Regions from separate parts of the Photorhabdus antumapuensis genome, predicted to be linked through region 3. Evidence: predicted binding sites of a transcription regulator. Region 3 holds the regulator's gene; each other region holds the start of a gene.
The links. Region 3 encodes CRP, which controls carbon source genes, mostly activating them, when cyclic AMP is high. Its sites were predicted from a motif close to ATGTGANNNNNNTCACAT; they were not measured.
Positions count from the first base shown of each region.

Region 1 (4,297 bases), on a different contig from region 3:
CATGCGGCCATGACGTCTGCGCTGACGGTGTCCTTCCTCGATACACTGTTGTTCCCAGAGTGGAATGAATACACGGCAAAAATCATCGACATCGCAGAAGAGTTCAACTAGTTTATCCATGCCTGTTCCTGATAAGATCGCTTTTTTCTTGGTCGAAAATTTTGATCTTGGAACAGGCACTTAGTTCCATTTTTTTATCCAGAGTTCAGGTTAGTTACTGTGTCTATCCGCATTATATAGAACAACTCTGTCGGGAACGGATTTGAACGTCGTGGGCAGTTTTGTGTTTAGCGGTATATTATTTCCCCCATTTCCCCCGGTATAAAATTTGCTTTGGGCAAATTTCTTTCCACTTTTCTTAGATGATATAAGTTGTTCTTCTTCCCGTAATTGTTGGAACTTCTTTGGGGTTTTGTCCCACGCATCGTAAAAACTCTGCTTAAATAAACTGTAGTGCATTGATGAGACTAGGGCTTACACTATGAGCTTGTGTTGTAAACATTATCGCTGGACGAACCAAATTGTAGGAAATGAGGCTCGTTTGTCACGTTCGTCACTTTTGAGTATTACCTTGAAAAACGCCGGATGAAAATACCCAACTTTTAATGAATGCCTTCAACATCCTGATGATAAGTGTATATACATGATTTAATTGCCTATGCTTTATTTCCCCGTAGCTGAGTTCAACCTTTCAACGTTTACAGTTGATTTTCAAAATCTGGTCAAGAGAAGAGTTTCAGAGTAAACCGGTGAAGTGATAAATCTTTTTATGTTCCGTTAGGCGATATCGGCATGTCGGCTAACAGGTTATTTTCGATATCGGTTTTGAGCATCTTATAACGCAGCTTTTTCTTAATTGGTATAAGTTAACGAGAAATTGTATGCCTACTTGTACTTAAGCTAACGATGTAGTCCATATCAACTTTGAGCTAGTGTTGAATGATTAAACCTTAATTTCGTCTGGACATTTCTCCTAAGCTGACTTAATGTCTCTGCTTCTGATTTTGATAGGTTTGGCAATTTTCAAGTTCTTACTCATTGTCATGGCGTGGTTCTTGCTGGTTGTGGTGGCTCATTGCTCTAAATCATTCGGTAATATATCAGCGGCGAAATCCTCCTAGTTACAAAAAAACTATGTCTTATATCTCCACTCTAAAGGATAAGATTTTACGATACACTAAATAAATTGGGATTACAGTTTCACAGCCAGACTAAATTTTAAAAAAATGTATCCTTATAGTGTATAAATATGTCATGACACTGCGTTTATTATCCTAAATTTTACTAATTCTATATTGTATTGAAATATGAAGAAAAAACGTCCTATTTTACAAGATGTTGCTGATCGTGTTGGTGTAACTAAAATGACGGTAAGTCGTTTCTTGCGTAATCCTGATCAAGTTTCTGAGCAATTGCGAAAGAAAATAGCGGATGCTTTAGATGAGTTAGGTTATATCCCAAATAAAGTGCCGGATATTCTTTCTAATTCCACTAGTCATGCTATTGGTATTTTATTGCCTTCTTTGACTAACCAGGTTTTTGCGGAGGTTATTCGTGGTATCGAATATGTGACGGATAGTTATGGTTATCAAACTATGTTGGCTCACTATGGCTATCGTTCAGAAAAGGAAGAAGAGCGTTTGATTTCTTTACTTTCCTATAATATTGATGGTTTGATTCTTTCAGAACGTACTCATACTCCACGAACTTTGAAGATGTTGGAAACGGCTGGTATCCCTGTTGTTGAACTGATGGATTGTGTTTCTCCTTGTTTTGATACGGCAGTCGGTATTGACAACTTTGAAGCAGCTCGGCAAATGACAATGGCAATGATTGAGCGTGGTTGCCAGCGGGTGATTTATCTTGGTGCGAGACAAGATGAAAGGACGATTATTCGCCTGGAGGGCTATGAAGCTGCAATGGAAAGTGCGGGGTTAAAGCCAGGTAAGATAATGACACCAGACAGCTCTTCTTACACATTAGGGGGGCAGTTATTGAATGAAGCAAGAACAAAATATCCTGATGTTGATGGTCTATTCTGCACTAACGATGACCTCGCTATCGGAGCAATTTTCGAGTGCCAACGTCAAGGGATAGCTGTACCACATGATATTGCAATAGCCGGCTTTCATGGCCATGATGTTGGTCAGGTGATGACACCAAAACTTGCCAGTGTGTTGACGTCTCGTGACTTAATGGGGCGGAGAGCTGCTGAATTATTAATGGCTCGGCTGAAGGGCGAATATCTACCGCAAAAAATGATTGATATCGGTTTTCAATTATCTCTGGGAGAGAGTATCTAATCGATCTGCTGGATTTGCGTTTTTTTGAACTCATTTGTGATAAATATCACATTTATATTTCCTGAATATTCCGTGTTGTTGCGAATTTCATCTCTACTTCTGATAATGTTACCGATAACAGTTACCGGTAACATTTGTAGATAAAATATCTACGCTAAGGAGTTTATATGAGCGATACCCAGCATTCGAATCATGTTTTTGTGCTTATGGGGGTATCCGGTAGTGGTAAATCTGCTGTTGCCGGTGCTGTGGCCTATAAATTGGATTCTGCTTTTTTAGATGGTGATTTTTTACATCCAAGATCTAACATTAATAAGATGGCTGAAGGATACGCACTGAATGATGAAGATCGTGAACCTTGGTTGAAATCACTGAATCATGCAATTTTTGCTATGCAACGCACAAACCCGGTTTCCCTGATTGTTTGTTCTGCTTTAAAAAAACATTACCGGGATATACTGCGTGATAATAATAAGAATCTGTCATTTCTTTATATGAAAGGCGATTTTGATTTAATTGAAAGTCGATTGAAGGCACGTAAAGATCATTTTTTTAAACCTCAAATGTTGGTATCTCAGTTTGAGTCATTAGAAGAGCCGGGGAGTGATGAACAGGATGTTTATCTGGTTGACATTAGATCATCTCTTGATGAAGTGATAAATCACTCGATAAGAATAATTAATAGTGTCATTTCAGGGGAAAAATAATGAGTACTTTAACCTTAGTGCTGACAGCCGTGGGTTCTGTTCTTTTACTGTTGTTTCTGGTAATGAAGGCCAGAATACACGCTTTTGTTGCGTTAATACTGGTTTCCATGGGAGCGGGTGTTTTTTCTGGTATGCCACTGGATAAAATTGCTGAAACAATGCAAGAAGGAATGGGAGGAACATTAGGTTTTCTGGCTATTGTTGTCGCACTGGGGGCTATGTTTGGTAAAGTTCTGCATGAAACAGGCGCACTGGATCAGATTGCAGTTAAGTTACTAAATAGTTTTGGTGAAAAGAATGCTCATTATTCATTAGGGATCGCTGGTCTGGTTTGTGCTTTGCCGTTGTTCTTTGATGTAGCGATTGTTTTATTGATTGGTGTGGCGTTTGCAGTAGCGCGTCGTACTGGCGGTAATGTAGTGAAACTGGTTATTCCTCTGTTTGCCGGTGTTGCAGCCGCCGCAGCGTTTTTGTTACCTGGTCCAGCACCGATGTTGTTGGCTTCACAGATGAATGCTGACTTTGGTTGGATGATCTTAATCGGTATCAGTGCCGCGATTCCTGGGACGTTACTGGCGGGTCCAATCTTCGGTAGTTTTATCAGTAAGTATGTCACTTTGGATTTGCCCGTGGATATAAGTGAGCCAAGCCTTGGTCAAGGTAAGATGCCATCTTTTGGTTTGAGTTTGTCACTGGTCCTGTTCCCTTTGGCTTTGGTTGGATTAAAGGCTATCGGTGAGAATTTTGTTGAACAAGGCTCTGAATTGTATCAGTGGCTTGAATTTATCGGTCATCCATTTTCTGCGATTTTGGTTGCTTGTTTGGTTGCTATTTATGGTCTGGCAATTCGTCGTGGGATGAGTAAAGAAAAAGTGATGGATATCTGCTCTTCGGCTATTCAGCCTGCTGGAATTATTTTGTTGGTTACCGGGGCCGGTGGTGTATTCAAACAAGTATTAGTGGATTCTGGTGTTGGCCCTGCTTTGGGAAACGCTTTGATTGGGGCGGGTCTGCCTATTGCATTAGCGTGTTTCATCCTTGCTGGTACAGTACGCGTTATTCAAGGTTCTGCAACCGTTGCTTGTTTGACAACTGTTGGTCTGATTTTGCCAGTTGTTGATCTTCTGGGATATTCTGGTGCCCAGCTTGCAGCTCTTTCAATTTGTATTGCGGGTGGTTCTTTGGTATTGAGCCATGTTAACGACTCAGGCTTTTGGTTATTTGGTAAATTTACTGGTGCAACAGAATTTCAGACACTGAGAACTTGGTCAATTATGGAAACTATTC
Region 1 covers NZ_JAHZMK010000042.1:42,188-46,484, reverse strand. Annotated here, with positions in the region: gene KZ793_RS16295 (IS982 family transposase) at 1-120, opposite strand, end outside; gene gntR (gluconate operon transcriptional repressor GntR) at 1,308-2,303, shown strand; gene gntK (gluconokinase) at 2,471-3,010, shown strand; gene gntU (gluconate transporter) at 3,010-4,297, shown strand, end outside.
Region 1: a site for CRP is predicted at 2,338-2,355, ahead of gntK (gluconokinase). Genes of this name have one in related genera too.

Region 2 (4,297 bases), on a different contig from region 3:
CATTAAGATTAAACCTTACCCTAGCGACAATTTTTTTGATCGGTTAACATCAAACTCCCTTTTTCACTTATTGGAAGTCAGATCCTTATTATGTCTCAAGTCGCAAAAAAATTATTGGTGACGTGCGCGTTGCCATATGCTAACGGTCCAATCCATCTTGGTCACATGCTGGAACATATCCAAGCAGATATTTGGGTCCGTTTTCAACGAATGCGCGGCAAAGAGGTTCACTTTATCTGTGCCGATGACGCTCATGGAACACCAATCATGCTGAAAGCTCAGCAAATGGGTATTGCTCCTGAAGAGATGATCGCAACGGTGAACCAAGAGCATCATCAGGATTTTACTGGCTTTTCAGTTAGCTATGATAACTATCACTCTACGCATAGCGAAGAGAATAAAGCGTTATCAACTAAAATCTATCTCGAACTGAAAAAAAGCGGTCATATTAAGAATCGTACTATTTCTCAGTTATATGATCCTGAGAAAAATATGTTTCTGCCGGATCGCTTTGTGAAAGGTAGCTGCCCGAAATGTAAGGCAGAAGATCAGTATGGCGATAACTGCGAAGTTTGCGGTTCAACCTACAGTCCGACTGAACTGACCAACCCACGTTCTGCCGTCTCCGGTGCAACGCCAGAAATGCGTGAAACAGAGCACTTCTTCTTCGATCTGCCTGCATTCAGTAACATGTTGCAAGCATGGACCCGCTCCGGTGCATTACAGGAACAAGTTGCTAACAAAATGCAGGAATGGTTTGAATCCGGTTTACAACAGTGGGATATCACCCGTGATGCCCCCTATTTCGGCTTTGAAGTTCCTGATGCGCCGGGCAAATATTTCTATGTCTGGCTGGATGCCCCTATCGGCTATATGGGCTCTTTCCAAAACCTATGTGATAAACGTGGAAATCTGAGCTTTGATGAGTTCTGGGCAAAAGACTCCACCGCTGATCTTTATCATTTTATCGGTAAAGACATTGTTTATTTCCACAGCCTGTTCTGGCCTGCCATGCTGGAAGGCAGCGGTTACCGTAAGCCAACCAATCTGTTTGTTCACGGCTATGTCACCGTCAATGGTGCGAAAATGTCCAAATCCCGCGGTACTTTTATTAAAGCCAGCACTTATTTGGACCATCTGGATGCAGACTGCCTGCGTTATTACTATGCAGCCAAACTCTCTTCTCGCATTGATGATATCGATCTGAATCTGGAAGATTTTATTCAGCGTGTTAACAGCGATATCGTTAATAAAGTTGTTAACCTGGCCTCCCGTAATGCAGGCTTCATTAATAAACGATTTAACGGCAAGCTGGCGGATAAACTGGCTGATCCGGCGCTTTACCAACAGTTTATTGATGGGGCAAAGGTGATTGAAGAAGAGTTTAATAACCGCGAATTCAGTAAAGCAGTCCGTGAAATCATGGCACTGGCTGATTTGGCAAACCGTTATGTGGATGAACAAGCGCCGTGGGTGGTGGCAAAAGAAGAAGGCCGTGATGCGGATCTTCAAGCCATCTGTTCAATGGGCATCAACCTGTTCCGCGTTTTGATGACTTTCCTGAAACCCGTTTTGCCAAGTCTGGCAGAACGTACAGAAGCTTTCCTGAATACCGAACTCACCTGGCATGGTATTGAACAACCGCTGCTGGATCATCAAGTTTCTGCCTTTAAGGCCCTGTTCAATCGCATTGATATGGATAAAGTGGACGCTATGGTTGCGGCATCTAAAGAGAGCATCAACGCACCACAAAAAGTCAGCGGTCCACTAGCAGAAGATCCAATTCAGGACACGATCACCTTTGATGATTTTGCCAAAGTTGATATGCGCGTAGCCCTTATTAAACAGGCTGATTTTGTTGAAGGCTCAGATAAGTTGCTGAAACTGATGCTGGATCTTGGTGGCGAAACCCGCCAGGTATTTTCTGGTATCCGCTCCAGTTATCCTGATCCAAAAGCGCTGGAAGGCCGTTTAACCATCATGGTTGCCAACCTGGCACCACGCAAAATGCGCTTTGGTATTTCGGAAGGTATGGTTATGGCGGCCGGACCTGGTGGAAAAGATATCTTCTTACTCAGCCCAGACAGTGGCGCCCAACCCGGTATGCAAGTGAAATAACAGTCAATTTATTTCATTGATATTTTACCCACGGGGATCAGCAATGGTCCCCGCTTTTTTTGAATGTGATCTATGGCACATTCCCAAGGTTAATTGTATGATGAATTCCTCACCGGAATTAGGAATTTTGTGATGTCGTTTCGTGAAGTACTGATTATTGGTTGGCAGTACCTGCGAGCATTTATTTTGATTTATTTGTGTTTGCTGGCAGGTAATGCCATCTCTGCCCTATTACCCATCATTATTCCCGGCAGTATTATCGGCATGTTGATCTTGTTCGTTTTATTAGCTTTCCAGCTCATTCCTGCTCATTGGGCAAAACCGGGCTGTAGTCTGTTACTAAAAAATATGACCTTGCTGTTTCTGCCTATCGGTGTGGGCGTGATGAATTATTACGATCAACTCAGCCAACAGATAATTCCGATTGTTTTTTCATGCCTGATCAGTACCGCAATTGTTATGATTATCGTTGCTCACAGTTCCCATTATGTTCATCGTGAACGCCCGATTATGGGCTCCGCATCAGAAATTAAGAGTGAACAACAGAAACAAGAGAAATAAAAATGTTAAGTCACATTTGGTGGTCATTACCATTAACATTGATTGTATTTTACACCGCAAGAAAACTTTCACTACGATGCAAAATTCCCATTCTGAACCCCTTATTGGTTTCTATTGCCGTCCTTATTCCAATATTGTTAATAACCCACACGCCTTATGAGCACTATTTTGCCGGCAGCCGAATTCTGAATGATCTACTTCAACCCGCCGTAGTTGCGCTGGCATTTCCTCTATATGAGCAGCTACACCAGATCCGTGCCCAATGGAAATCCATTATTAGCATCTGTTTTATCGGCAGTATTGCCGCTATGGTGACAGGCACGGCTATTGCTTTGTGGATGGGCGCAACGCCTGAAATGGCCGCTTCGATACTGCCTAAATCCGTCACAACACCAATAGCAATGGCAGTAGCAGATGCCATTGGCGGTATTCCTGCAATCAGTGCTGCTTGCGTCATTTTTGTTGGCATTCTTGGGGCAATATTTGGTCATAATCTGTTCGATTTCTTACAGGTAAAAACCAAAGCATCCCGCGGTTTGGCAATGGGAACGGCATCACATGCTTTAGGTACTGCCCGCTGTGCAGAAGTCAATTTTGTTGAAGGCGCATACAGCTCATTGGCATTGATGACCTGCGGTATCATTACTTCACTAACCGCCCCGTTTGTATTCCCGGTGCTGCTATACCTATTTAGCTAGTTTATCTGTTAGGAAATTTGATAATAATCGCTCGATTACCAACTTAAATTACATAAATCTCATCATCTATATGATATTTATCACATTACAAATCTCATCAGACAACTTAGAATGATCTTAAGTTAATTCGGAGATCACGCTATGCAAGCTCGTTTTCACCCTATATGGGTACAGCTGCCATCTAAACTACAGGATGCACTTTTACCTTACGCAGGAAACAACGACTTTCCTGCCATGCTCACTGCTGATCAGGCTGAATCTATTAAGAAAGCCTGCGGTTTTGACGATGACACCTTGGCTATCGCCTTATTGCCACTCGCAGCGGCATGTTCTCTGACACCGATATCACATTTTAATGTTGGTGCAATTGCCCGTGGTGAAAGCGGAAACCTCTATTTTGGCGCTAATATGGAATTTGCTGGCGTACCACTACAGCAAACGATTCATGCTGAACAATGTGCGATTACTCACGCTTGGTTATTGGGCGAGAAGAAACTGGCATCCGTTACTGTGAATTACTCTCCGTGCGGCCACTGCCGTCAATTTATGAATGAACTTAATAGTGGTACACAATTAGAGATTCATCTGCCAAAGCAGACACCTTCAACATTAGATCATTATCTGCCGGATTCCTTTGGCCCAAACGATCTGGGCATCACAACTTTGTTGATGGACCCGGTCAATCATGGTTATAAACTAGAAACCACGGATAAATTAGTACTAACAGCATTAGATGCAGCAAACCAGAGCTATGCCCCATACAGTAATTCCTACAGTGGTACCGCACTTCTGGGAAAAGATGGAAAAATTTATCCTGGACGTTATGCAGAAAATGCCGCATTTAACCCAAGCTTACCCCCATTACAAGCAGCGCTGATTCTGATGAATATTTCTGGTGGTGATTGCCTGGCTATCGAAAG
Region 2 covers NZ_JAHZMK010000015.1:80,627-84,923, reverse strand. Annotated here, with positions in the region: gene metG (methionine--tRNA ligase) at 91-2,118, shown strand; gene KZ793_RS06390 (CidA/LrgA family protein) at 2,251-2,679, shown strand; gene KZ793_RS06385 (CidB/LrgB family autolysis modulator) at 2,682-3,377, shown strand; gene cdd (cytidine deaminase) at 3,519-4,297, shown strand, end outside.
Region 2: a site for CRP is predicted at 2,182-2,199, ahead of KZ793_RS06390 (CidA/LrgA family protein). Genes of this name have one in related genera too.

Region 3 (4,297 bases):
GCCAATGTAGTGCTCTGCCGCGTCTGCCTGATATTACCGTGCCACTACTGATTATCCATGCTAAAGACGATCCCTTTATGGCACCGGAAGTTGTCCCTGATCTCAAAATGTTACCCAAAAATATTGAATACCAAATGACAGAATATGGTGGACATGTCGGCTTTGTCAGTGGTTCATTGAAGAAGCCACAAATGTGGCTGGAACAACGCATCCCAAATTGGCTGTCATCTTATCTGGAGCAACCACAATGATTATTCCGTGGCAACAACTGGAACCAGAAACTCTGCTAAATTTGATAGAGAGCTTTGTCCTCCGGGAAGGCACTGACTATGGCGAAGATGAAAAATCGCTTGAGCAGAAAGTCGCAGACATACGCCATCAATTGGAACGGGGAGATGTTATGCTGGTGTGGTCTGAACTGCATGAGAGTATCAATATTGTGCCAAAAAAAATGTTCCATTCTTAACATTATGGAGTTTACTGAATGTCTGCCAAACATCCGATTATTGCCATTACCGGCTCCAGCGGTGCCGGAACAACCACCACTAGTTTAGCTTTCCGTAAGATTTTCCAGCAACTTAACATCAGTGCAGCGCAGATAGAAGGAGATAGTTTCCACCGTTACACCCGCCCTGAAATGGATGCCGCAATCCGTAAAGCCAAAGAGCAAGGAAGGCATATCAGTTATTTTGGGCCAGAAGCCAATGATTTTGGCATGCTGGAAAAAACCATGATTGATTATGGTGAAACCGGTGAAGGCCGCCGTCGGAAGTACCTTCATACCTATGACGATGCCGTTCCTTACAACCAGCTCCCCGGTACATTTACACCGTGGGAATCTTTACCCAAGCAGACCGATGTGCTGTTTTATGAAGGTCTGCACGGTGGCGTTGTCACACCACAACATAATGTTGCCAGTCATGTTGATCTGCTAGTAGGAGTCGTGCCGATTGTCAACCTTGAATGGATACAGAAACTTGTCCGCGATACCGGAGAACGAGGACACTCGCAGGAAGCTGTGATGGATTCCGTCGTGCGTTCTATGGATGATTATATTAACTACATTACGCCACAATTCTCGCGAACACATATCAACTTCCAACGTGTCCCTACCGTTGATACATCCAATCCATTCTCAGCCAAAGCCATTCCATCACTGGATGAAAGTTTTATTGTCATCCGCTTCCGTGATCTGACTCAAATTGATTTCCCATACTTGTTAGCAATGTTACAAGGCTCATTCGTTTCAAGCATTAATACCATCGTGGTCCCCGGTGGAAAAATGGGACTAGCAATGGAATTAATTATGACGCCATTGGTACAGCGATTACTGGAAGGGGAAAAGATTTGTTAATCAGCGCCTGAGGTAAATTTAGAAAATCTGGTAGCTAAATTTGCATCTTATATTATTCAGTTAAAAAAGCAGGTAACTGAAATATTAGTTACCTGATGTTATTTTTTAATCAAGAAATAATATCTTAATCTATATCTTTAACTTCAAAACTGTGGGTAATTTCAACTGATTTCCCCAACATCAACGCAACAGAGCAATATTTTTCTGCGGAAAGCATGACTGCACGTTCAACCGCTTTATCTATTAAATCCTTACCCGTAACAATAAAATGCAGATTAATATGAGTAAACAAGCGTGGCGTCTCTTCACGACGGCGGGAAGTTAACTTTACTTCACAATCTCTTATGTCATACCTGCCTTTCTGCAAAATAGAAACTACATCAATCGTACTGCAACCACCGGCTGCCATTAATACCATTTCCATTGGGCTCGGTGCCTTATCGCCGGCATTACCATCCATCATGATCTGATGACCGGAAGATGACTCCCCCAAAAGAGACAATCCTTCAACCCATTTTACCCGCGCTTGCATAAATACCTCTTAAGTCGCTCTTTGCATCCAAGCCTACTCTTTCAGTATTAAACTGGCAATCTAATGAGCGGTTTATTATGCTGAAACAACACAAGACAAGACAGAAGCCTTTTCCTGTGTTAAAAACAGAAGCGGGCCAGGTATATATAGGTTAAGATCAATACCCTAAGGTTCAAATTTCAGATAACCTATATAAAACCCTCACCTGTCGGTTTTTCAACAAACTAATATGTTAAGCTAGTGTCTTTATAAGCCAGCCTGACGAGAAGCTTTTAGATTCTCGTGTTATTTAGGCAGCGATAACAACAGAGGATGAAGCGAATGGTTCTCGGCAAGCCACAAACAGACCCCACTCTTGAATGGTTTTTGTCACACTGCCATATTCATAAATATCCATCTAAAAGTACGCTTATTCATCAAGGCGAAAAAGCAGAGACGCTTTACTACATCGTAAAAGGCTCTGTTGCGGTTTTGATTAAAGATGAAGAAGGCAAAGAGATGATCCTCTCCTATTTAAATCAGGGAGATTTCATTGGTGAACTTGGATTATTTGAAGAGGGGCAAGAGCGTACAGCCTGGGTTCGGGCCAAAAGCGCCTGTGAAGTGGCTGAAATCTCCTATAAAAAATTCCGTCAACTGATTCAGGTAAACCCGGATATTTTGATGCGTTTATCTGCCCAAATGGCAAACCGTTTGCAAACAACTTCTGAGAAAGTCGGTAATCTAGCTTTCCTGGATGTTACCGGCCGGATTGCCCAAACTTTATTGAATCTGGCGAAACAACCAGATGCAATGACCCACCCTGACGGGATGCAAATCAAAATCACACGTCAGGAAATTGGTCAGATTGTTGGCTGTTCCCGCGAAACGGTTGGTCGTATTCTGAAAATGCTAGAAGATCAAAACTTGATCTCCGCACACGGCAAAACAATTGTTGTTTACGGTACCCGTTAATTCCTGATTAATCAGCGCATTATATTGCGCTGATTTCTCTTATACTTAATTACACCAACTGGTTAATTGCCAGTTCCAACCGTTCCATTCCTTGAGCAATCTCTTCTTCACTAATAATCAACGAAGGCGTGAAACGCAATACGTCACCACCCGCACTCAACAACATTAAGCCATTTTCAGCCGCCAGTTGCAGAATATCTTTAGCTTTTCCCTGATATGGCGCTTTGAGTTCCGCACCAATCAGCAGACCGTTTCCTCGGACTTCACCAAATATCGAATATTTCTGATTGATATCATTCAGAAAATTCACCATTAAATTATGGCGTTTTTCAACTCCCGCCAGAACCGCTGGTGTATTAATAATATCAAAAGCAACATTTGCAACTGCACAAGCCAATGGATTACCGCCATAAGTTGTACCATGAGTTCCCGGCGTCATCACTGAAGCAATATTCTCTGTCGTCAACATGGCGCTGATAGGGAAACCATTTCCCAATGCTTTTGCCGTGGTAATAATGTCCGGCGTAACGTCATAATGCATATAAGAAAATAGCTTACCAGTACGTCCCATCCCACTTTGCACTTCATCAAACACCAACAACACCTGATGCTTATCGCAAAGCTCACGCAACCCATGAATAAATGCCGGTGCTGCCGGCATAACTCCCCCTTCTCCCTGAACCGGTTCTAATACAACAGCACAAGTATGGTCATCTATGACGGCCTTCACTGCATCTAAGTCATTAAAAGGTACATGAATAATATCCGCAGGTTTTGGCCCAAAACCATCAGCATATTTTAGCTGACCACCCACAGAGACAGTAAATAGGGTTCGACCATGAAAACCCTGATGAAATGCGATAATTTTGGTTTTATAAGGACTGTGACGAGTAATTGCATAGTGGCGAGCTAGTTTAAATGCTGCTTCATTCGCTTCCGCTCCTGAGTTAGCAAAAAATACCCGCTCAGCAAAAGTCGCATCAATCAGTTTCTGCGCCAGAATCAAAGCGGGTTCATTGGTGAAAATATTACTGATATGCCAAAGTTTCTCCCCTTGCTGCTTCAAAACATCTACCAACGCGGGGTGACAATGACCCAAAGCCACAACAGCAATCCCTCCCGCAAAATCAATATATTCTTTCCCATGCTGATCCCATACACGACTACCTTGCCCTCTCACCGGTATAAACTGCGCTGGTGAATAAATTGGCAACATAACTTGATCGTATGTATTTCTATCTACTGCGGTATGCTCCTTCATTTTCCCACCCGTTTTTTATATACACGCCATTCAGAAGTGAAAACATAATCACCAAATATGCATAAAAAATCAAAGATGGGCAAATGAAAAAGATGGATAAATGAAGAAATTATCGGTATCTGTTAATATCTCAGAAAGTTGCTTAGTAACTGGTGACCTTGCTCACTGAGAATACTTTCAGGATGGAACTGCACAC
Region 3 covers NZ_JAHZMK010000023.1:30,623-34,919, forward strand. Annotated here, with positions in the region: gene KZ793_RS09470 (hydrolase) at 1-251, shown strand, start outside; gene KZ793_RS09475 (YheU family protein) at 248-466, shown strand; gene KZ793_RS09480 (phosphoribulokinase) at 485-1,354, shown strand; gene KZ793_RS09485 (OsmC family protein) at 1,479-1,886, opposite strand; gene crp (cAMP-activated global transcriptional regulator CRP) at 2,208-2,840, shown strand; gene argD (bifunctional acetylornithine/succinyldiaminopimelate transaminase) at 2,890-4,101, opposite strand; gene KZ793_RS09500 (aminodeoxychorismate synthase component II) at 4,224-4,297, opposite strand, start outside.